DNA from 4 places in the Streptomyces sp. NPDC042102 genome. Region 1 is predicted to be linked to each of the others. Evidence: riboswitches for the same ligand, from Rfam matches in the RefSeq annotation. Region 1 holds a riboswitch; each other region holds the start of a gene.
The links. A riboswitch is a leader RNA that binds a small molecule or an ion and turns the genes downstream of it on or off. The one in region 1 is predicted to bind cobalamin.
Positions count from the first base shown of each region.

Region 2: linked by a shared signal. The riboswitch ahead of ACZ6KO_RS27180 (ABC transporter substrate-binding protein) and the one ahead of ACZ6KO_RS17955 (energy-coupling factor ABC transporter permease) in region 1 are both predicted to bind cobalamin.
Region 3: linked by a shared signal. The riboswitch ahead of ACZ6KO_RS16955 (ribonucleoside-diphosphate reductase subunit alpha) and the one ahead of ACZ6KO_RS17955 (energy-coupling factor ABC transporter permease) in region 1 are both predicted to bind cobalamin.
Region 4: linked by a shared signal. The riboswitch ahead of metE (5-methyltetrahydropteroyltriglutamate--homocysteine S-methyltransferase) and the one ahead of ACZ6KO_RS17955 (energy-coupling factor ABC transporter permease) in region 1 are both predicted to bind cobalamin.

Region 1 is NZ_JBVJDL010000003.1:1,019,644-1,025,338, forward strand. Features, by position in the region: gene ACZ6KO_RS17940 (energy-coupling factor ABC transporter ATP-binding protein) at 1-488, opposite strand, end outside; gene cbiQ (cobalt ECF transporter T component CbiQ) at 485-1,234, opposite strand; gene ACZ6KO_RS17950 (energy-coupling factor ABC transporter substrate-binding protein) at 1,239-1,616, opposite strand; gene ACZ6KO_RS17955 (energy-coupling factor ABC transporter permease) at 1,616-2,311, opposite strand; cobalamin riboswitch at 2,340-2,558, opposite strand; gene ACZ6KO_RS17960 (AfsR/SARP family transcriptional regulator) at 2,555-5,491, opposite strand.
Region 2 is NZ_JBVJDL010000008.1:69,591-75,285, forward strand. Features, by position in the region: gene ACZ6KO_RS27160 (arsenate reductase ArsC) at 247-669, opposite strand; gene ACZ6KO_RS27165 (aquaporin) at 688-1,428, opposite strand; gene ACZ6KO_RS27170 (ArsR/SmtB family transcription factor) at 1,433-1,801, opposite strand; gene arsM (arsenite methyltransferase) at 1,913-2,854, shown strand; cobalamin riboswitch at 2,962-3,152, shown strand; gene ACZ6KO_RS27180 (ABC transporter substrate-binding protein) at 3,408-4,652, shown strand; gene ACZ6KO_RS27185 (FecCD family ABC transporter permease) at 4,649-5,695, shown strand, end outside.
Region 3 is NZ_JBVJDL010000003.1:795,360-801,054, reverse strand. Features, by position in the region: gene ACZ6KO_RS16970 (carbon starvation CstA family protein) at 1-1,169, shown strand, start outside; gene ACZ6KO_RS16965 (YbdD/YjiX family protein) at 1,166-1,360, shown strand; gene ACZ6KO_RS16960 (Uma2 family endonuclease) at 1,427-2,011, opposite strand; cobalamin riboswitch at 2,126-2,263, shown strand; gene ACZ6KO_RS16955 (ribonucleoside-diphosphate reductase subunit alpha) at 2,410-4,803, shown strand; gene ACZ6KO_RS16950 (ribonucleotide-diphosphate reductase subunit beta) at 4,803-5,695, shown strand, end outside.
Region 4 is NZ_JBVJDL010000004.1:736,969-742,663, forward strand. Features, by position in the region: gene ACZ6KO_RS21405 (PLL family lectin) at 1-1,579, opposite strand, end outside; gene ACZ6KO_RS21410 (AfsR/SARP family transcriptional regulator) at 1,643-2,719, opposite strand; cobalamin riboswitch at 2,938-3,164, shown strand; gene metE (5-methyltetrahydropteroyltriglutamate--homocysteine S-methyltransferase) at 3,333-5,657, shown strand.

The sequences.
Region 1 (5,695 bases):
ATCAGGACGCGCGGCCGCATCGCCACCGCCCCCGCGATCGCCGCCCGCTTGCGCTGGCCGAAGGAGAGCAGATGGGTGGGGCGGTCCCGCAGGTGCGTGATGTCCAGGGCCGCCAGGGCGGCCTCGACCCGCGCCCGGACCTCTTCCCGGGGCAGCCCCAGGTTCATCGGCCCGAACGACACGTCCTGTTCCACCGACGCCGCGAACAGCTGGTCGTCGGGGTCCTGGACCACCAGCTGCACCGACGTGCGCAGCCGCGTCAGGCCCGCCCGGTCGTAGGAGACCGGCACACCGTCCAGGGACAGCGCGCCCGACGCCGGACGCAGCCCGCCGCTCAGCAGCCGCATCAGCGTGGTCTTGCCGCTGCCGTTGCGGCCCAGCAGGGCCAGCGCCCGGCCCTCGCGCAGCGCGAGGCCGACGCCGCTGAGCACCGGCGGCCCGTCCTCGTACGCGAACCCCGCGCCCGACAGTTCCACCAACGGCGTCACAGATACAGCCCTTTCAGTACGTACGTCGTGGCCACCACCACGCTCAGCAGCGCCCCCGACGCGGCCAGGAACCGCCACGACAGGGTGGCCGGCGGCACCAGGACGCGCAGCGTCCCGTCGTACCCCCGGCCCGCCAGCCCGTCCTGGAGCCGCGCGGCGCGGTCGAAGGCCCGGACGAAGGAGGTCGCCGCCAGTCCGGCCAGCGAACGCCACACCGCCGCCCGGTGGGTGTGCCCCAGCCGGGCGGCCTGCGCCCGGCGCACCTTGGCCAGCGAGTCCAGGAGCAGGAAGGCGATCCGGTACATCACCAGCGCCACGTCCACGACCGGCGCCGGCACCCCCGCCCGTACCAGCCGCGGCAGCACGTCCGACATCGGTGTGGTGAAGGCGAACAGCAGCACGCCGAGCGAGGCCGCCGAGGTGCGCAGCAGCAACTCCGCGGCCAGCCGCGGCCCGTCCGGGGCCGGCGCGACCCAGCCCGCCGGGCCGCCCACCGCGAACAGCAGCGGCACGGCGCCCGTGCAGCAGAAGCCCAGCGGAATGCGGAAGGCCCGCCACAGCTGCCGCCGGCCCACCCCCGCCGGGCCCAGCAGCACGGCCAGGGTGGCCGCGCCCACCAGCGGGGCGCCGGGCCACGGCGGCAGGCAGACGGCCGTCACCGTCAGACCCAGCCCCAGCAGGGCCTTCTCCAACGGGTGACGGCCCCGCCAGCGGCTGCTGTGCGCGGCGGCGTCGATGGGGAGCACGGGCTCAGGACTCCGCGGACCCGGCCGCCGCGGTCACGGCGGCGCTCTCCCCGGCGCCCGCCGTCCCCGTCGTACCGGCCGCCTCCGCCGCGCCCTGGCGGCGGCCCTTGCGCAGCCCGAAGTAGTACGCGAGCACGCCCGCGCCGATCGCCGCCTGGAGGGCGAACAGCGCCGACTCGATCTCCGCGGACGGGGGTTCGTACAGCGGCGAGAACCACGGCTCGTAATCCGGCTTCAGCTCGGTGATCGCCGCCTCCGCCTGCGCGTCCGCGCCCGTGAACGGCTCCTCCTTGCCCTCGCCCAGCCCCAGCGCGAGCGGGAGCACGGCCAGCGCCGCCACCAGGAGCAGCAGCAGGGTGTTGATCTTCGCGTTCCTCGACATCAGACCGCCGCCTCCTGCTTCGACTTCGACCCGGTGAGCTTCGCGACGCCCAGCCGGATCAGGTCCGCCTTGCTGGACCGCATCAGCAGCCGCATCACCAGCACCGTCAGCAGGCCCTCGCTGACCGCCAGCGGGATCTGCGTCACCGCGAAGATCCCCCCGAACTTCGCGAGCGCGCCCGCGAAACCGGAGCCCGGGTCGGGGAACGCCAGCGCCAGCTGCACGCTGGTGACGCAGTACGTGACCAGGTCGGCGAAGAACGCGCCGAAGAAGACGGTCACCATGAGCGGGACGCCGGACCTGCGCAGCAGCCGGTAGACCGCGTACCCCGCCCACGGGCCGGCGATCGCCATCGAGAAGACGTTCGCGCCGAGCGTGGTCAGGCCGCCGTGCGCCAGCAGCAGTGCCTGGAAGAGCAGGGTGATCGTCCCGAGCACCGCCATGACCGGTGGCCGGAAGAGGATCGCGCCGAGCCCCGTCCCGGTCGGGTGCGAGCAACTGCCCGTGACGGACGGGATCTTCAGCGCGGACAGGACGAAAGTGAAGGCCCCGGACGCGCCGAGGAGCAGGGTGCTCTCCGGGTTCGCCTTCACTTCACGGGTCAGCGCGCGGACGCCGTGGACGACGAAGGGAGCGGACGCGGCGCCCCAGGCGGCCGCGTGCAAAGGGGGCAGGAACCCCTCGGCTATATGCATGAGCGGGAGACCTCTCCAGCACCTCGTGGATGGACAACGCACCCCGGCCGGTCTCCTGGCTCACGGGTACTGATGCCCTGGCTCCGCCTTCCCAGGCGGTGCGGATCATCCCGCCGCCGCCCAGTGGCTTCCCGCTGGGGGGTCCCCTGCCGCGGGCAGGGGGAGGAGCCGGACTTCCCGATCACAGTGGCGAGGGCCGCACCGGTTTTCCACCGGTTTCCCGAACACCAAGGCCTGTTGACCCTACGGCACGGACGGCACCGCGGCCAGCGCCGCCCGCAGTTGCTCGAGCAACGGCCGTGCGTTCATCCGGCGGCAGCCCTCCTGGGCCTCCTCCAGCAGGGCCCGCGCGGCGGCCGTCTCGCCCGCCGCGAGCAGCGCCCGGGCCAGCGGCGGTACGGCGAGGGCGTGCACCAGGGTCTGCCCGGAGCGCCGGCCCAGCTCGTCCGCGGCCCGCAGCTGCCGCAGCGCCTGCGCCGTGTCGCCCCGCTCCAGGGCGATCCGGCCGAGCCCGATCCGGGCCGCCGACTGCCCGGCGAGGTCGCCGGAGCCCTCCGTATGGGCCAGCACCTCCCGGAAACCGGCCGCCGCCTCCGCCAGCCGGCCGCGTACGAGCTGCGCGTCGGCGACCCAGCGCAGCATGCACATCCGGGGCCAGGCGGCGCCGCCGCGCACCGCGACGGCCAGGGCCTCGCGCAGCACGTCGAGGGCGCGGGCGCTGTCGCCCCCGGCGAGCAGCACCTGGCCGATCCCGCGCAGCGCGTGCGCGTGCCCGTACCGGTCGCCGGCCGCCTCGAAGACGGGGGCGATCCTCCGGCAGCGCTCCAGCGCCTCGGGGAGCCGGCCCTGCACCCGGTCCAGGTACGCCAGCACCCAGCCCGCGTACGCCGCCCCGTGCGCGTCCCCCAGCTCCTCGAACAGGCGCTCCCCGGCCGCGACCGTCTCGCGCGCCGGCCCCCACTCCACCCGGCAGGCCCGCAGCCGGCCCAGTCCCACCAGCATCAGGGCCTGACCGGTCCGGTCACCGGCCGCCAGCGCGGCGGCGAGCGCGCTCTCCTGCACCGTCTGCCACCCCGTCAGGTCGCTGCGCAGGTCGAAGAGGTACTCCCCGGCGGCGGCCAGCTCCCGGCAGGCGTACGGATCGACGGCGGCCGCCTGCCGTACGGTCGCCACCAGCGCCTCCCGCTCGGCCCCCAGCCAGCGCACCGGCTCCGCCCGGACCAGCGCCAGCACGCCCGGCTCGGGCTCCCACCCGGCGGCCATGCGGCCCAGGCCCGGGTAGTCCAGCCCCTGGTGGGCCCGGCGGCCCGCGCGGACCAGGGCGACCCAGCAGCCGAGCGCCCGGCGCAGCGCCGCGTCCGCCGGTCCGGGGGCGGCCAGTTCGCGGCCGAAGGCGCGGACCAGGTCGTGCAGGCGGTAGCGCAGCTGCCCGGCCTCGTCCCGCCCGGCGACCTCCAGCAGATGGGCGCCGACCAGGGCGTCCAGGGCCTCCTCGGCGCGCGCCGGGGGCCGGTCGAGGAGGGCGGCGGCGACCCAGCCGGCACAGTCCGGCGCGTCCAGCACGGCCAGCGCGCGCAGCAGGGCGCGGGCCTCGGCGGGCAGCGCCCGGTAGCTCAGCCGCAGCCCGGCCCGGACGTCGGCCCCGTGGTGCGCGAGCTCGTCCAGCCGCCCGCGCTCGTCGCGCAGCCGCGCCGCCAGGCGCGCCAGTTCGCGGTGCGGGGCGGCGGCGAGCCGGGCGGCGACCACGCGCAGGGCCAGCGGCAGCCGGCCGCACAGCGCGACCAGTTCGCGCGCCGCCCCGGTCTCCCCGGCGACCCGCCGGTGCCCCACGACCCGGCCCAGCAGACCGAGGGCGTCGGCCTCGGCCAGCACCGGCAGGGTGAGCGCGAGGCGCCGGTCCAGCCCGGTCAGCCGGTGCCGGCTGGTGACCAGCACCGCGCAGCCCGAACCGGCGGGGCCCGGCAGCAGCGCCCGTACCTGCTCCTCCCCGGCGGCGTTGTCGAGGACGACCAGCACCCGCCGGCCGGCCAGCAGGCTCCGGTAGAGCGCGGCCCGCTCCCCGGCTCCGGCGGGCACGCACGCCCCGTCCACGCCGAGCCCGCGCAGGAACCCGGCCAGCACCTCGGCGGGGTCGGCGGCCCCCTGGTCCGCCCCGCGCAGATCGACGAACAGCTGCCCGTCGGGGAAGTCCTCGCGCACGCCCCGGGCGACCTCGACCGCGAGTGCGGTCTTCCCGATCCCGGCCTGCCCGGTGACCACGCACACGCCGCCGCCGGCCGCGCGCAGGGCGGGCACCAGGGCGGCGGCCTCCACGACGCGTCCGACGAAGGCCTCGGTCGCGGGCGGCAGTTGGGCGGGCACAGGGGCGACGGGTGCCGGCGGGACGGGGGCCACGACCGCGCCGAGCGGCGCGGGCGGCGGCGGCCCGGGCGGCGGGTCCGGGGCGGGGTGCGGGGGCGGGGCGTCCGCCAGTAACGCGCCGTACAGGGCGTGGAGTTCGGGCCGCGGGTCGAGTCCCGTCGCGTCCGCGAGGCTGCGCCGGGCCCGGGTGAAGCAGTCGAGCGCCTCGCCGCGCCGGCCCGACCGGTACAGGGCCAGCATGCGCAGCTCCACCAGGCGTTCGCGCAGCGGGTGTTCGGCGGTGAGGGAGGCGAGTTCGCCGCACACCTCGGCGTGCCGGCCCAGCTCCAGGTCGGCGGCCAGGCGCCGTTCCAGACAGTCGAGCCGCTCCTCCTCCAGCCGGGCCGCGGCGGCCTCGAACAGCCGCCCGGCCAGCCCGCCCAGCGCCGGGCCCCGCCACAGCTCCAGGGCTCCGGCGAGCAGCGGCCGGGCCTCGGCCGCGGGCGCCGTCCCGGCCGCCGCCCGCAGCCGGGCGAACTCCCGTACGTCCAGCACCGCCGGGCCCGGCTCCAGGGTGAGGCCCGCCTCCGAGCGGGTCACCGTGGCACCCGTACCCGCCAGCAGCCGGCGCAGCGACGCGGCGACGTTGTGCAGCTGCTCGCGGGCCGTGGCGGGCGCGTCGTCCCACACCGCCCGTGCGAGTCCCGCCACTGGGACCGCCCGCCCGGCCTCCAGCAGCAGCGCCGCCAGCACCCGTCGGCCGCGCGGCCCGCCGAGCGGCAACGGCCGCCCGTCCAGGGTCACCTGGACCGGACCCAGCAGGGCGAAGACCAAGGGCATGGCGCACTCCGTGGCGGACGAGTGGCCGGCGGACGGGCTGCCGGTGGGCGCCGATCGTAACGTCCTTCCACGCGGCCGGCGCAGGGGTTCCTCCACACTCCTCGCCGTCGTCGCGGGGCGCCGGGCGCACGGGGGACGCGGGGGTGGCCGGGTCCCGGCCCCGCCGGCCTCCCCGGGTGGAACGGCGCCCCTTCCCACCCCGCA
Region 2 (5,695 bases), on a different contig from region 1:
TCATTGTCTAGACCTCTCACCCTTTGCCGTGCCCTCCACGCGCCCCAACTCCCGCGAATGCCCTGGCCGGGGACCCTTTGGCACACCACCTGCGGCACCTGGACAGCCAGCCGGCCCGAATCGCGAGACGCACTTTGAGTGACCTGCGTCATAACCTGCCGTGGATTCGCGCATTCGCCGTCTCAAAGACACTGGCCAATCGCCATCCCGAACGCGTCAGTTGACGACGTCCTGCTGATGGTCCGCTCACCCAGCTGCCGGGATCCCGAGCTCGTCGAGCAGACCACGGACGCGCTGCTCGATCTGGTCACGGATGGGCCGGACCGAGGCGACGCCCTGGCCGGCGGGGTCGTCGAGGGTCCAGTCGAGGTAGCGCTTGCCGGGAAAGTACGGGCAGGCATCCCCGCAGCCCATGGTGATCACGACGTCCGACGCCTGGACAGCTTCCACAGTCAGCACCTTGGGGGTCTCGGCGGAGATGTCGATGCCGACCTCCGCCATGGCCTCGACCACCGCGGGGTTGACGGTGCCGGCCGGGGCGGAGCCGGCGGAGCGGACCTCGACGCGGTTCTGGCCGAGGTGGGTGAGGAAGGCGGCGCCCATCTGCGAGCGGCCGGCGTTGTGGACGCAGACGAACAGCACGGACGGGCGCGTGGGGGACGGGTTCACGGCAGGGGGCTCCAGACTTCAGCGGGAGGCGGGGACGGTGGCGATCGGCGCGGATCGGTCGGAGGCCTGCCGGGCGGGCGGGCCGAAAACAAGGAGGAGCAGGCCGAGGCCGGCGGCGGCGCCGAGGATCTGGGCGGCGACGAACGCGGGGACGGAGGCGGGGGCGATCCCGGCGAAGGAGTCGGTGAAGGCCCGGCCGATGGTGACCGCGGGGTTCGCGAAGGAGGTGGAGGAGGTGAACCAGTACGCCGCGCCGATGAACGCGGCCACGACCGCCGGGGCGAGGTGCGCCCGGCCGGTCCGGTTCAGACCGAAGGCGACCATCAGCAGTCCGGCCGTCGCGACGACCTCCCCCAGCCACAGGTGCGAAGCGGAGCGGTCATGCACGGAGAGGGCGAGCACGGGCTGACCGAAGACGGCGTTGGCCAGGAGCGAGCCGGTGATCGCGCCGGTGATCTGGGCGGGCACGTACGCGGCCACGTCCCTCGGGGACGGGCCGTCGCCGGAGCGGCGGCCCGTGAGGTGGGCGGCGAGGGTGACGACGGGGTTGAAGTGGGCGCCGGAGACCGGTCCGAACACCGCGATCAGCACGCCGAGGCCGAAGACCGTCGCCAGGCAGTTGGCCAGCAGCTGGATGCCGACGTCCTGGGACAGCTCGGTGGCCTGGATCCCGGAGCCGACCACGACCGCCACCAGCAGCGCGGTCCCGACCGCCTCCGCCGCCACGCGGCGTCTGAGCGGCACCGGGTCCGCGCTCACGTCTTCACCTCGGCAGCCTGCGGGGCGCCTTCAGGACGGCGGCAAGCCGGTCCAGAGTGGCGGGCAGCAGCCAGTAGTAGACCCAGGTGCCACGGCGTTCGCAGTCGACGAGGCCGGCCTGCCGCAGCAGCTTGAGGTGGTGGGAGATCGTCGGCTGGGACAGCTCGAAGGCCGGGGTCAGCTCGCACACGCAGACCTCGCCACCCTCTCGCGAGGCGATCATCGACAGGAGCCGCAGCCGGACCGGGTCACCCAGGGCCTTGAATACCTTCGCCAGGTCGGTGGCCTGGTCCTCGTCCAGCGGGGCCGCAGCGATCTGGCCGCAGCAGCCGTCGGCGTCCTGCCCCAGGACCACAAGCTCTTGTTTCGACATGCCTCTATGTTGACGTTCCTCGATCCAAGGCGCAAGCTTGTATCGATAAACATCGATGCAAGCTCGTCCCGCCAGGCCGGGCAGGGACCTCGTCCGTTGGGAGTCATCGTCATGAGCGAGCAGTCCACCAACCCGCGGGAAACCGTCCGCCGCCGCTACGCCGCGGCAGCCGTCCAGGTCACCGCGGGCGGCACCGCCTGCTGCGGGCCGGAGCCGGTCGAGATCGACGAGAACTTCGGCTCCACCCTCTACGCCGCCGACGAGCGCGAGGTCCTGCCCGCCGAGGCCGTCGCCGCCTCCCTGGGCTGCGGCAACCCCACCGCCGTCGCGGACCTGAACGAAGGCGAGCGCGTACTGGATCTGGGCTCGGGCGGGGGCATCGACGTCCTCCTGTCCGCCCGCCGCGTCGGCCCCACCGGCAAGGCGTACGGGCTGGACATCACCGAGGAGATGCTCGCCCTCGCCCTGGCCAACGCCGCGAAGGCGGGCACCACGAACGTCGAGTTCCTGAAAGGGGCCATCGAGGAGATCCCGCTGCCCGCGAACACCATCGACGTCGTGATCTCGAACTGCGTGATCAACCTGTCCACCGACAAGCAGGCCGTCTTCGCCGAGACCTTCCGCGTCCTCAAGCCGGGCGGCCGGATCGCCATCTCCGACGTCGTCGCCGACGACACCCTGAGCCCGGAACAGCGGGCCGAGCGCGGCGACTACGTCGGCTGCATCGCCGGCGCCCTCTCCTTCAGCGAGTATCGCCGCGGGCTCGAATCCGCCGGGTTCACCGACGTCGAGATCACTCCGACGCACTCCGTCGCGGACGGCATGCGCTCCGCCATCGTGCGCGCCGTCAAACCCTCCGCCATGGCTGACGCCTGGGCCGCCATCGGCACCCTCGTCGAGGAAGGAAAACTCCCGCTCCACGCACCCCTGGGCACCTTCCGGGACGAGGTCGCCACCCACCCGCTGGCCCAGGCCACGGCCCACCACCTGCTCAAGGACTCCCTCCGCGCCCACCAGGTCTACGGCTGCTGCTTCGACGACACCGCCGAGTGATGCTGTGCGAGGTGCCGCCGACGGCCACCTCCCTGTGCCCGTAGCGGCGTTCGGGATCGCAGCACTGCTTTCTGTGATTGGTCGAACAGCCGTTGGTCTGGCGGGGCGGTGGCCGGTTCTGCGATGCTTCCGTCCGACAAGCGACGGCGGAACGAGGAAGCCGGTGGGATTCCGGCACGGTACCGCCACTGTGTAGGGGGAGCGACTCCGCCATGGCCACCGCCCCGTCGAGGGGTGGGAAGGCCGGAGAAGCGTTGATCCCGAGTCAGGAGACTCACGCCGTCGCACCTCGATGTACGGGGCGGATTTCCCCAGGAGAGGCGGTGGCACCCGTGTGCCTGCGTACGTGTGGCGGCGGCTTCGCGCGGCCCTTGGCCCGTCCGGGCCTCTCGGCCCGGTGTGATGCGCCGCGAGCCCGTTCGGCCGGATTCTGACGACCCTCCCAACGGGCCCCTCTTCAGGAGTCCTTCTCCCGCGGGTCCCTTCCCGTACGCCGCGCCACGCGCCCCGGAACGCCGGTTCGCGCTGCCCACGCACGCCACCAGGAGTCACCTTGTCCGTACACCCAGTCACGCCCGGCCGCCGGCCGGCGGCGGCCACGGCCGCCCTGCTCGCCCTGGCGCTCGCCCTCACCGCGTGCGGTGGTGGCCGCGACTCCAGCCCATCCGCCGATGCGAAGGCCCAGGCCGCCGGGGAGGGATGCATCAAGGACTTCGACCCTGCCAAGGACTACTTCCCGGTCAAGTCGGCGGTGAAGCACGCCAAGAACTTCACGCTCCGGTACGAGAAGAGCTACCAGGTCCTCACCGTCAACGAGCCGTACCCCAAGGGCAAGCCCGAATCGTATGTGCTGGTCAAGTGCGGTGCGCCGAAGCCCCAGCTGACCGGTGAACTGGCCTCCGCGCAAGCGGTCACGGTCCCCGTCAAGAGCCTGTACTCCGCCTCCACCACCCACCTGCCCCTGCTGACCGAGACCGGCACCCTGGACGTGCTGACGGGTGTGGCGAGCGCAGCGAACATCAGCTCGGCCGAGGTGATCGAGCGCGTGAAGGCCGGCAAGGTCACCGAGTACGCCAAGGACCGGACCCTCAACGCCGAGACGGTCATCGGTGCCAAGCCGGACGTGCTCATGACCCAGGGCACCGACGACCCGCAGTACCCGAAGCTCCGTCAGGCCGGCATCGCCGTGGTCGCCAACGCCGAATGGCTGGAGCCCAGCCCGCTCGGCCGCGCCGAGTGGGTCAAGGCCATGGCCGCGCTCACCGGCGCGGAAAAGCGTGCGGGCGAGGTGTTCGACACCATCGAGGGCGACTACCGCAAGGTCGCCGACAAGGCCGCCGAGACGGTCAAGGCGGGCAAGCCCGTCGAGGTCCTGCCCGGCACGATGTACCAGGGCACGTGGTACATGCCCGCCGGCGGCAGCTACGCCGCCCAGTTGATCAAGGATGCGGGCGGTACCTACCCCTGGGCCGGCGAGGCGGGCACCGGCAACGTGCAGCTGAACTTCGAGGCCGTGTACGCCAAGGGCGGCCAGGCCCCGGTCTGGATCGCCGACAAGAAGTGGGAGTCCACCGGCGACGCGGTCAAGGCCGACAGCCGGTACGGGGAGCTGAAGGCGGTCTCCGACGGGGCGGTGTGGACGAACCAGAAGGCGCTCGGCCCCGGCGGCGGCAACGACTACTTCGAGCGCGGTGTGCTGCGCCCGGACCTGGTCCTCGCCGACCTCTTCGCGCTGATCCACCCCGACCAGGCGAAGGGCCACGCCTTCACCTTCTACAAGCCGGTGCCGAAGGCGTGAGCACGCACACGGCAACCGCGCCGGCCGCCGCCCCGGACACCACGCCGGGGCCGCGGCCGGCGGTACGGCCAGGGCGGCGGCGCCTCGCCGTCGTCCTCGCCCTCGCGGCCGGTACCGCCTTGCTCTTCGTCCTCACCATCGCGACCGGCTCCCACCCGGTGCCGGTCGCGGAGGTGGTGCGGATCCTGTTCGGCGGCACCGCCGACGACCCGCGATGGACCGTGATCGTCGAGCAGGTCCGGCTGCCGCGCGCGCTGACCGCCGCCGCCGTCGGTGCCGCCCTCGCGGTGGCGGGCGTGCAGATGCAGACCCTGTTCCGCAACGCGCTGGCCGACCCGTTCTCCCTCGGGGTGAGCTCGGGCGCGAGCATGGGCGTCGCCGCCGTGGTGGTCGGCACCGGCGGGGTCGCCGGAAGCTTCACCGGGAACCTGGCCGGGCTGGGACGGCTGGGCGTCGTCCTCGCCGCCTCACTCGGGGCCGCCGCCGTACTGGCCCTCGTCCTGCTCCTCTCGCAGTGGGTGCGGTCCGCCGTCACCCTGCTCGTCATCGGCGTCATGATCGGGTCGGCGGCCACCGCCGTGGTCAGCGTGATGCTGGTCTACGCCCGGCCCGAGCACGCGCAGCAGTTCGTCATGTGGGGCTTGGGCAGTTTCAGCGCCACGACCTGGCCCGACCTCCAGGTCATGCTGCCCGTCATCGGCGCGGGCCTGCTGGCCGCGCTCCTGACCTCCAAGCACCTCAACGCCCTGCTGCTCGGTGAGGACTACGCCCGCACCATGGGGCTCAACGTGCGGCGCAGCCGCGATCTGGCACTGCTGGGAACCTCGCTTCTGGCGGGCGCGGCGACCGCGTTCTGCGGCCCGGTCGCTTTCCTGGGCCTCGCGGTGCCGCATCTGACGCGGGTCGCGCTGGGCACCTCGGACCACCGGGCACTGATCCCGGCGTCGATGCTCGCGGGGGCGTTCCTCGCGCTCGCGTGCGCGCTGCTGAGCCAGCCCCCCGGCACCGAGGCCGTGCTGCCGCTCAACGCCATCACCTCACTG
Region 3 (5,695 bases), 220 kb from region 1:
CCATCGCCTGCGGCGCGCTCTCCGGCTTCCACTCCCTGGTCTCCTCGGGCACCACCCCGAAGATGGTCCAGAAGGAGACCCAGATCCGGATGATCGGCTACGGGTCGATGCTGACCGAGTCCTTCGTCGCCATCATGGCGATGATCGCGGCCTGCATCATCGAGCCGGGCCTGTTCTTCGCGGTCAACTCGCCCGCCGGCATGGTCGGCACCACCGTGCAGTCCGCCTCCGAGGCGATCGCGGGCATGGGCTTCACGATCTCCCCGGAGCAGCTCGCACAGGCCGCCAAGGACGTCGAGGAGGCCAGCCTGCTCTCCCGTACGGGCGGCGCGCCGACGTTCGCACTCGGAATGTCGGAGATCTTCTCGTCCGTGTTCGGCGGGGCGTCGATGAAGGCGTTCTGGTACCACTTCGCGATCATGTTCGAGGCGCTGTTCATCCTCACCACCCTGGACGCGGGCACCCGGGTGGGCCGGTTCATGCTCCAGGACATGCTGGGCAACGTCTACAAGCCGTTCAAGCAGATCAGCTGGAAGCCCGGTGTGTGGCTCGCGAGCGCGCTGGTCGTCGGCGCGTGGGGCTACTTCCTGTGGGTCGGCGTGAAGGACCCGCTGGGCGGCATCAACCAGCTCTTCCCGCTGTTCGGGATCGCGAACCAGCTGCTGGCCGCCGTCGCGCTGGCCGTGTGCACCACCCTGCTGGTGAAGTCCGGGCGGCTGCGGTTCGCCTGGGTGACGGCGGTCCCGCTGGCCTGGGACGCGGCGGTCACGCTCAGCGCGAGCTGGATGAAGGTCTTCTCCGAGGACCCGCGCGTGGGCTTCTTCGCGCAGCGCGACAAGTACCAGGCCGGCATCGACGCCGACAAGGTGCTGCCGCCCGCCAAGACCATGGACGACATGCACACCGTCGTCACCAACTCCACGGTCGACGGCGTGCTCTCGGCGCTGTTCGCCGTGCTGATCATCATCGTGCTGGTGGACGCGGCCCGGGTCTGCTTCAAGGCCATCGCCAGCCCCGAGACGGTACGGCTCTCCGAGGTGCCGTGGACCGAGTCGAAGATCGTCGCACCGGCCGGGCTCTTCCCGACGGCGGAGGAGAAGGCGGAGCTGGCCGCGGCCGGCCTCGACGACTCCGGCGGCGGCAAGGTCAAGGAACCGGTGTCCTCGTGAGCGTGCGGGCAGCGCTCGCCCGGGTCCGGTACTTCGTCCGCGAGTTCTCGGGCGAGGCGGCGTACGACCGGTACGTCGCCCACGCCCGCGCGCACGACCCGGGGACGGAGGTCATGACCCGGCGGGCCTTCGAGCGGGCCCGCACCGACGCCCGCGAGGCGGACCCGCGGGAGGGCTTCCGCTGCTGCTGAACGGCCACGCGAAGGGCCCCGCCGGGCGTACCGGCGGGGCCCTTCGCGGTGCGGGGGGGGCGAGGGTCAGCGCACCCAGTCCTTGAGGGCCTCGGTCTGGAGGGTGATGCCGACGGGGTCAGGGAGCTCGACGTCCTGACCGAAGGCAAGGGTGCGCACATTCACGTAGCGAACACCGTTCGGCTCGCTGTAAACCCTCACCAGACAGGCGTCCCGGTCGATCAAGAGGTAAACAGGGATACCCGCCTCCGCGTAGGCGCGCGGCTTCTCCTTGCGATCACGCTCGTCGGTGTCGGAGTCGTACGAGGTGACCTCGACGACCATCAGCACCGGCGACGGGTCGGCCCACTCGCCCTGGCCCTCGAACGCCCCGTCCGGGGCGAGCGAGGCGTCCGGGCGTGCCCGCCCCCCGCGGTACCGCTCGACCTTCAGCCCCCGTTCGACGTGGAGCCACTGCTCGGGGCGGAACTGCATGCAGACGCGCGCAAGCCACACCACGATCCGGTCGTGATCCCCGTCCGGCATGGCCTTGCTCCTCAGTACCCCGTCAATGAATTCCAGCCGCGCCCCCTCTGATTCGCGCGCCGCTATCCGCGCCAAGGCTTCGAAGTCTTCGATGGGCATGTGCGGTCGGTGAGTCATCACGGTCATGCCTCGCTCGCCTTCCTGGACGGTCTGCCTCCGACGATAGCGGAGAGGTACGTCATAGGGACTCCGCGTCGCGGGCGACACAACATCTGGGGGGTCACGCATCCACCGCCCCCCACATGTATGCTCATCCTCGCTGTCGCCGCAGGGGAATCCGGTGCGAATCCGGAACTGTCCCGCAACGGTATGAAGTGCGCCTTTCGTCAGGAGGGGCACGCCGCGAGTCCGAGGACCTGCCGACGGTGCGCCCGGGTCGACCGTCCCGGGTGCCGACCACGTCCGGGCCTCGCGGTTGGGCCGGTGGACGCCATGCGGTGCCACGTGTTCCCGTCACGCCCGCATGCGCGCCCTCGTGCCCGCGTCCGCCGGTGACCGGAGCCGAGCGAGGGAGAGCTCCCCCCGTGACCATCGCGCCTTCCGCACCGCGCGCCGAGTCCGACCTGCCCGAGGCCGAAGGCCCCGGCGCCGCGCTGCTGCGCACCCTCACGGACCTCACGGCCGATCTGCCGGACACCGACCCCGGCCGGGTCGCCGCCGCCGCCCTGCGCGGCCGCAGCGCCACGTCGGACGAGGCCGAACTGCGGGGGCTGGCCACCGAGGCGGCCGCGGGGCTGATCTCCGAGGACCCGGCGTACTCCCGGCTCGCCGCCCGGCTGCTGACGCTGGCCATCGCCGACGAGGCCGCCGGCCAGGGGGCCACCTCCTTCTCCGCCTCGGTCGAGGTCGGCCACCGCGAGGGCCTGATCGCGGACCGCACCGTGGAGTTCGTCCGCGCCCACGCCGCCCGCCTGGACGCGCTGGTCGAGCACGCGCTCGCCGAGGGCGCCGACGACCGCTTCGGCTTCTTCGGCCTGCGCACCCTGCACAGCCGCTACCTGCTGCGCCACCCGCTGACCCGTCAGGTCATCGAGACCCCGCAGCACTTCATGCTGCGCGTGGCCTGCGGCCTGGCCGAGGACGACAGCGTGCGCGCGGTGGAGGAGGTCGGCTCGCTCTACGCCCTGATGAGCCGCCTGGACTACCTGCCCTCCTCCCCCACCCTCTTCAACTCCGGCACCCGGCACCCGCAGATGTCCTCCTGCTACCTGCTGGACTCCCCGCTGGACGAGCTCGACTCGATCTACGACCGCTACCACCAGGTGGCGCGTCTGTCGAAGCACGCCGGCGGCATCGGCCTGTCGTACTCGCGCATCCGGGCCCGTGGTTCGCTGATCCGCGGCACCAACGGCCACTCCAACGGCATCGTCCCGTTCCTGAAGACCCTCGACGCCTCGGTCGCCGCCGTGAACCAGGGCGGCCGGCGCAAGGGTGCCGCCGCCGTCTACCTGGAGACCTGGCACGCGGACATCGAGGAGTTCCTGGAGCTGCGCGACAACACCGGTGAGGACGCCCGGCGTACGCACAACCTGAACCTGGCGCACTGGATCCCGGACGAGTTCATGCGCCGCGTGAACTCCGACGGCCAGTGGTCGCTGTTCTCCCCGTCCGACGTGCCCGAGCTGGTCGACCTGTACGGCGCCGAGTTCGACGCCGCGTACGTCAAGGCCGAGGCGGCGGGCCTGGCCAAGAAGACCATGCCGGCCCGGGAGCTGTACGGCCGCATGATGCGTACCCTCGCGCAGACCGGCCAGGGCTGGATGACGTTCAAGGACGCCTCCAACCGCACCGCGAACCAGACCGCGCTGCCGGGCACGGTGGTCCACTCCTCCAACCTGTGCACCGAGATCATCGAGGTCACCAACGACGGCGAGACGGCCGTCTGCAACCTCGGTTCGGTCAACCTCGGCGCGTTCGTGCTCGCCGAGACGGGCGAGATGGACTGGGAGCGGCTGGACGAGACCGTCCGCACCGCCGTGACCTTCCTCGACCGCGTCGTGGACATCAACTTCTACCCGACCGAGCAGGCCGGCCGCTCCAACGCCAAGTGGCGTCCGGTGGGCCTGGGCGCGATGGGGCTCCAGGACGTCTTCTTCAAGCTGCGGCTCCCCTTCGACTCCGCCGGGGCCAAGGAGCTCTCCACGAAGATCGCCGAGCGGATCATGCTGGCGGCGTACGAGGCGTCGGCCGACCTGGCCGAGCGCAACGGCCCGCTGCCGGCCTGGGAGCAGACCCGTACCGCGCAGGGCGTGCTGCACCCCGACCACTACGGTGTGACGCACCACTGGCCCGAGCGCTGGGACGCGCTGCGCGCCCGGATCGCCACCAGCGGCATGCGCAACTCGCTGCTGCTGGCCATCGCCCCGACGGCGACCATCGCCTCGATCGCCGGTGTGTACGAGTGCATCGAGCCGCAGGTCTCCAACCTCTTCAAGCGCGAGACGCTCAGCGGTGAGTTCCTCCAGGTCAACGGCTACCTGGTCGAGGACCTCAAGAAGCTCGGCGTCTGGGACGCCCAGACCCGCGAGGCGCTGCGCGACTCCTCGGGCTCGGTCGAGGGCTTCGGCTGGATCCCGGCCGAGATCCGCGAGCTGTACCGCACGGCGTGGGAGATCCCCCAGCGCGGCCTGATCGACATGGCGGCGGCCCGTACGCCGTACCTGGACCAGAGCCAGTCGCTGAACCTGTTCATGGAGACGCCCACCATCGGCAAGCTCAGCTCGATGTACGCGTACGCCTGGAAGCAGGGCCTGAAGACCACGTACTACCTGCGCTCGCGCCCGGCGACGAAGATCGCCCGCGCCGCGTCGGGCGCGGCCGCCGTCCCCGCCGCCGCCACACCGCTGCCGCAGGCCGTCGACGCCGACGCGCTGGCCTGCTCCCTTGAGAACCCCGAGTCCTGCGAGGCCTGCCAGTAATGCCCAGCTCCGACAAGAACCTTCTCGACCCGGGCTTCGAGCTGACGCTCCGTCCGATGCGCTACCCGGACTTCTACGAGCGCTACCGGGACGCGATCAAGAACACCTGGACGGTGGAGGAGGTCGACCTCCACTCCGACGTCGCCGACCTCGCCAAGCTCACCCCGGCCGAGCAGCACATGATCGGCCGCCTGGTGGCGTTCTTCGCGACGGGTGACTCCATCGTGTCGAACAACCTGGTGCTGACGCTCTACAAGCACATCAACTCCCCCGAGGCGCGCCTGTACCTCTCGCGCCAGCTGTTCGAGGAGGCCGTGCACGTCCAGTTCTATCTGACGCTGCTCGACACCTACCTGCCCGACCCGGACGACCGCGCGGCGGCCTTCGACGCGGTCGAGGAGATCCCCTCGATCCGCGAGAAGGCGCAGTTCTGCTTCAAGTGGATGGACTCGGTCGAGAAGATCGAGCGCCTGGAGACGGCCGCCGACCGGCGCCGCTTCCTGCTGAACCTGATCTGCTTCGCGGCGTGCATCGAGGGCCTGTTCTTCTACGGCGCCTTCGCCTACGTCTACTGGTTCCGGTCGCGCGGTCTGCTGCACGGCCTGGCGACCGGCACCAACTGGGTGTTCCGCGACGAGACCATGCACATGAACTTCGCCTTCGAGGTCGTGGACACGGTCCGCAAGGAGGAGCCGGAGCTCTTCGACGACGCCCTCCAGCAGCAGGTCACGGACATGCTGAAGGAGGCGGTCGAGGCCGAGCTGCAGTTCGGCCGGGACCTGTGCGGCGACGGCCTGCCGGGCATGAACACCGAGTCGATGCGCGAGTACCTCGAGTGCGTCGCCGACCAGCGCCTGGTCCGCCTCGGTTTCCCGCCGGTCTACGGCTCGCA
Region 4 (5,695 bases), on a different contig from region 1:
TGCCGAACACCTCGACGCGTCCGTCGGCGTTGTTGCCCGCACCGATCGTCGTGCCACCGCCACCGAACGTCTCCCACTGCGCGTACGCCGCGTTCGGACCGGTCTGCCAGGCGTGGCTCGCGGTGGTGGCGTTGATCGCGAACACCTCGACGCGGCCGTCCACCGACCGCGAGGTGGCCAGCTCGGCGTCGGGGATCCCGCCGGTGCCCGTCCACGCGGACCACGAGGTCGGGCCGGTCTGCCAGCGGTGGAACACACCGGTGGCGTTGGACGCGAACACCTCGAGCCGGCCGTCCTGGTTGTGGCTGACGGCGACGGCCTTTCCGCCGGTGCCGAAGTCCTCCCAGGCGGACCAGCCGCCGTTGACGCCGGTCTGGTACAGGTGCCCGAACGTCGCGTCCGACAGCGCGAACACCTCGAGCCGGCCGTCCGGCGCGTTCTCCATGGCGAGGCGGGCGTTGGCCGGGCCGCCGCCGGTGCCCTCCCAGGCGGCCCAACCGCCGCTGGGGGCGTTCTGCCAGCGGTGGAACACACCGCCCGCGTTGGAGGCGAACACCTCGATACGGCCGTCGGCGTTGGTGCCCGCCGCCACCCGGTACCCTCCGGTGCCGAAGTTCGCCCAGGCGGACCACCCCGCGCTGGGCCCGGTCTGCCACATGTGGTCGAACGTGCTGTCCGACAGCGCGAACAGCTCCAGCCGGCCGTCCGCGTTGGACGCCACCGCCAGCTGCGCGTTGCGCGGACCGCCCGCGAAGCGCCACGGCGACCAGGCGCCGTTCACCGAGGTCTGCCATGCGTGGTACACGCCGTCGGCGCCGGCGGCGAAGGCTTCGAGGCGGCCGTCCGCCGACCGTCCTGCGACCACCCGGCCCGAGGCGTACGGGTGCTCGGGCCCGCCGCTCGTCCCCGCCCACAGCGCGTTGGCCAGCAGCGCCGCGTCGCCGGCTTGGATGCCGTACAGGTGGCGCAGGTCCTCGCGCGGCTGCTGGACGTTCCAGGCGACGTGGCCGATCTCGTAGTTGTTCCAGGAGCCGCCGGGGAACTGCCGCTCCATCGCGTCGAGGAAGGCGTTGGTGGCGTAGGTCGGGTCCAGCCGCTGCTCGCGGCTGCCCCACCAGTCCTGCTGCTGGAACAGTCCGAGGCTGGTGTGGTCGACGGCCGCGGAGTAGTTGTTCATGCTGGCCTCGACGATGATCGTGGCGATGGAGATCGTCGCGGCCCTCGGGCTCAGCCCGCGGTCCTTCACCGCCTGCGTGACCATGCGGGCACAGGAGATCCTGTACGCGTCGAGATGGCCGGCCATCTTCGCGTTCAGCTGCGGGTTGAGCTGGTCGGCCATGACGGCGTCGGTGGCCGACGGGCCGGCCGGATCACACGGGACGGTGGGGATGACCATGCCCCTCACCGTCCCCTCCGGACCCATGAAGTACCGGGAGACGCCGTACCGGTCGTCACCCGGTCCCGGGACGGGCACGGCGCGGGCGAGGCCGGCCGGGGCGGTCAGGCCTATGAGCAGGGCCCATAAGCCGGTGATGACGGCGAGTCTGGAGAGCATGCGGGACAGGCCTGTTCCGGCCATGGTGTGCCTCTCTGTCGTGGGAAGTGGTGCGCGGGGGGCGGGGAAGGGAGGGGCGCGGCCGGGCTACGGGTGACGGCGCCGCGCGGTCGCGGCGTTGCCGGAAGGCCCCGGGCCGAGGGCGTCGTCGCCGCGCAGGATCGTCAGCCGCGTGCGGCGCAGCAGCCGGCTCGGAGGTACGCCCAGCTCGTCGGCGAGGCGGCGGCGGGCGACGTCGAAGACGGTCAGGGCGTCGGCCTGGCGGCCGTCGAGGTACAGCGCGCGCATCAGCGTCGCGGCCAGCTGCTCGTCCAGGGGGTGCGCCGCGGTCAGGGGGAACAGCTCGGCGATCGCGTCCGCGCCCCGGCCGAGCCGCAGTTGCCACTCGGCCTTCCGCCGGGCGATGGCGATCCGGCGCTCGGTCAGCCTCAGCCGCTCCAGTTCGGCGAGCGGCCCGGGCACGCCGGCCAGGGGTTCTCCGCGGAACAGCGCCAGCGCCTGGGCGCACAGCCGGACCGCCTCGGCCCGCTCGCCCGCGCGCTCGGCCGCCGCGACGCCGGTGACCAGTTCCTCCATGTGCGCCACGTCGACGTCGACGGCGTCGGAGACCAGCCTGTAGCCGCACCGGGCGCGTTCGATGACGGAGTCCGGGTCGTCCCCGAGGCGCAGGGCCTTGCGCAGTCGGTAGACGTAGACCGGGATCACGTTGGTGGCGGGCGGCTCCATCCCCCAGACGTCGTCGAGGAGTTCCCGACGGCTGAGCGTCCGGCCCGTGCTGAACGCCAGCGCCGCGAGCACGGCTTGCTGCCGGAGGTGCCCGAGCTCCAGTGGGCGCCCGTCCCGGGAGGCCCGCAGGGGCCCGAGCAGCGAGATCCGTACCCTCGGGCCGGCCGGCGCCGCGGGGCTCGCCGGCCGGGTGCGGGGGCCGCGTCCGGGAACGATCAGGCCGCTGTCGAAGGCGTGCACGATGGCGGCGGCCCGGTCGCGCAAGCCCAGCTTGACGAGGATCCGCGCGAGGTCCGCGGCGACGACGCCCTCCGGGACGGCGAGGGCGGCGGCGATCTCGTCGTCCCGCAGGCCGCACCCGACCGCGGCGAGCACCTCGCGCTCCTGCCGCCCGAGGGCGGCGGCGGTCGGGCGGTCCGTGGCGGCGGTCGTCGGCATCACTGCTCCCCGGCTCCCTGCTGGTCGGTCGGGCGGGCGCCGTCGACAACGTAGGGGGCGTCGCGCGGGGGAAGGCATCCGGAACGATCCGGAGTGACACGCGCGGCGACGGAGCCCCGGCCCCTTCCGGAACGGGAAGTCGGGCTCCCGGCGGGGAGATTGCCCTCGGCGACGTCCGGATGTTGGACACATGCTCGCCGCTGAGCGATCCGGGCCTCTAGGCTGGCGGGGCAGCTGGTTCGCCCCGTCCGCCAGGCGGGATGCGTCGTAAGAGGGAACCCGGTGGGAATCCGGGACTGCCCCGCAGCGGTGAGCGGGAACGACCGCCGTCATACGCACTGGGACCGCCAGACCGGTCCTGGGAAGCGACGGCCAGTAGGGGCCTGCCTCGGCAGAGGCCGGCGTGCCCGCGAGTCCGAAGACCTGCCCGTTGCCCGTGCGCGGAACCGTTTCCGCGTACGGAGATCCCGGTGACCTCGTGGGCGGGTCGGCGTACAAGGCGAGCGGCACGTGCGGTGGTCCACCGCGGCGTGGTCCGCGCGTTCTGTCGTTCCTTCGCGTCCGCGTCCCGTCTCCGGGACGTTTCTGGACACATCTCGCGAAGGAGAGTTCCGTGACAGCGAAGCCCGCAGCCGCGGCAGCACGAGCCACCGTGTACGGCTACCCCCGCCAGGGGCAGAACCGCGAACTGAAGAAGGCCATCGAGGGCTACTGGAAGGGCCGCGTCACCGCCGGCGCCCTCCGGGACACGGCGGCGGGCCTGCGCCGTACCCACTGGCGGCAGCTGGCCGAGGCCGGCATCCACGAGGTGCCGACCGGCGACTTCTCGTACTACGACCACGTCCTGGACACCAGTGTCATGGTCGGCGCCGTCCCCGCGCGCCACCGTGCGGCGGTCGAGGCCGACGCCCTCGACGGCTACTTCGCGATGGCGCGCGGCACCCAGGACGTCGCCCCGCTGGAGATGACCAAGTGGTTCGACACCAACTACCACTACCTGGTCCCCGAGCTCGGCCCCCGCACCGTCTTCACCGCCGACTCCGCCAAGCAGGTCGCCGAACTGAAGGAGGCCCTGGCTCTCGGGCACACCGCCCGCCCGGTCCTCGTCGGCCCGGTCACCTATCTGCTGCTCGCCAAGCCCGCCCCGGGCGTGGCAGCCGACTTCGAGCCCCTGACCCTGCTGGACCGGCTGCTGCCCGTCTACGCCCAGGTGCTGGCCGACCTGCGCGCCGCCGGCGCCGAGTGGGTGCAGCTGGACGAGCCCGCCCTGGTGCAGGACCGCACCCCGGCCGAGCTGAACGCCGCCGCGCGCGCCTACCGCGAGCTGGGAGCGGCCGCCGACCGGCCGAAGCTGCTGGTCGCCTCCTATTTCGACCGGCTCGGCGACGCCCTCCAGGTCCTCGCGGCCGCACCCGTCGAGGGCCTGGCCCTCGACTTCACCGACTCCGCGGCCGCGAACCTGGACGCCCTCGCCGCGGTCGGCGGGCTGCCGGGCAAGCGGCTGGTGGCGGGCGTGGTCGACGGCCGCAACGTCTGGATCAACGACTACCAGAAGTCCCTGACCACCCTGGGCACCCTGCTCGGGCTGGCCGACCGGGTCGACGTCGCCGCGTCGTGCTCGCTCCTGCACGTCCCGCTGGACGCCGCCGCCGAGCGCGACATCGACCCGCAGATCCGGCGCTGGCTGGCCTTCGCCCGCCAGAAGACCGCCGAGATCGCCACCCTCGCCCGCGGCCTCGCCCAGGGCACCGACACCATCGCCGCCGAACTCGCCGCGAACCGCGCCGACCTGGCGTCCCGTGCCGGCTCCGCCATCACCCACGACCCGGCGGTCCGGTCCCGTACCGCCGCGATCACCGACGCGGACGGCCGGCGCTCCCAGCCGTACACCGAGCGCGCCGCGGCCCAGCGCGCCCACCTCGGCCTGCCCGTGCTGCCGACCACCACCATCGGCTCGTTCCCGCAGACCGACGAGCTGCGCGTGGCCCGCGCCGACCTGCGGGCCGGCCGGATCGACAGGGCCGGGTACGAGGAGCGGATCGAGAACGAGATCCGCGAGGTGATCTCCTTCCAGGAGAAGACCGGCATCGACGTCCTCGTGCACGGCGAACCCGAACGCAACGACATGGTGCAGTACTTCGCCGAGCAGCTCACCGGCTACGTCGCCACGCAGCACGGCTGGGTCCAGTCGTACGGCACCCGGTACGTGCGCCCGCCGGTCCTGGCCGGTGACATCTCCCGCCCCGAGCCGATGACCGTGCGCTGGACGACGTACGCGCAGGCGCAGACCGCCAAGCCGGTCAAGGGCATGCTGACCGGCCCCGTCACCATGCTCGCCTGGTCCTTCGTACGGGACGACCAGCCGCTCGGCGAGACGGCCCGCCAGGTGGCCCTCGCCCTGCGCGACGAGGTGAACGACCTGGAGGCGGCGGGTACGCCGGTCATCCAGGTCGACGAGCCGGCCCTGCGCGAGACGCTGCCGCTGCGGTCCGCCGACCACGCCGCGTACCTGGCCTGGGCCACCGAGTCCTTCCGGCTCAGCACCAGCGGCGTCCGGCCGGACACCCAGATCCACACGCACATGTGCTACGCCGAGTTCGGCGACATCGTCCAGGCCATCGACGACCTCGACGCCGACGTCATCAGCCTGGAGGCCACCCGCTCGCACATGCAGGTGGCCGGTGAGCTGGCCGAGCACGGCTACCCGCGCGAGGCCGGCCCGGGCGTCTGGGACATCCACTCCCCGCGCGTCCCGGGCACCGACGAGGCCGCCGCGCTGCTGCGCAAGGGGCTGGAGGCCATCCCGGCCGAGCGGCTGTGGGTCAACCCCGACTGCGGTCTGAAGACCCGTGGCTGGCCCGAGACCCGCGCCTCCCTGGAGAACCTCGTCTCCGCCGCCCGCGCGGTCCGCGCGGAACTGGCGGCCGGCAACGGCTGACGCCGCGAGGGCCGGGGGGGGGGGGGGGGCCGGGCGGC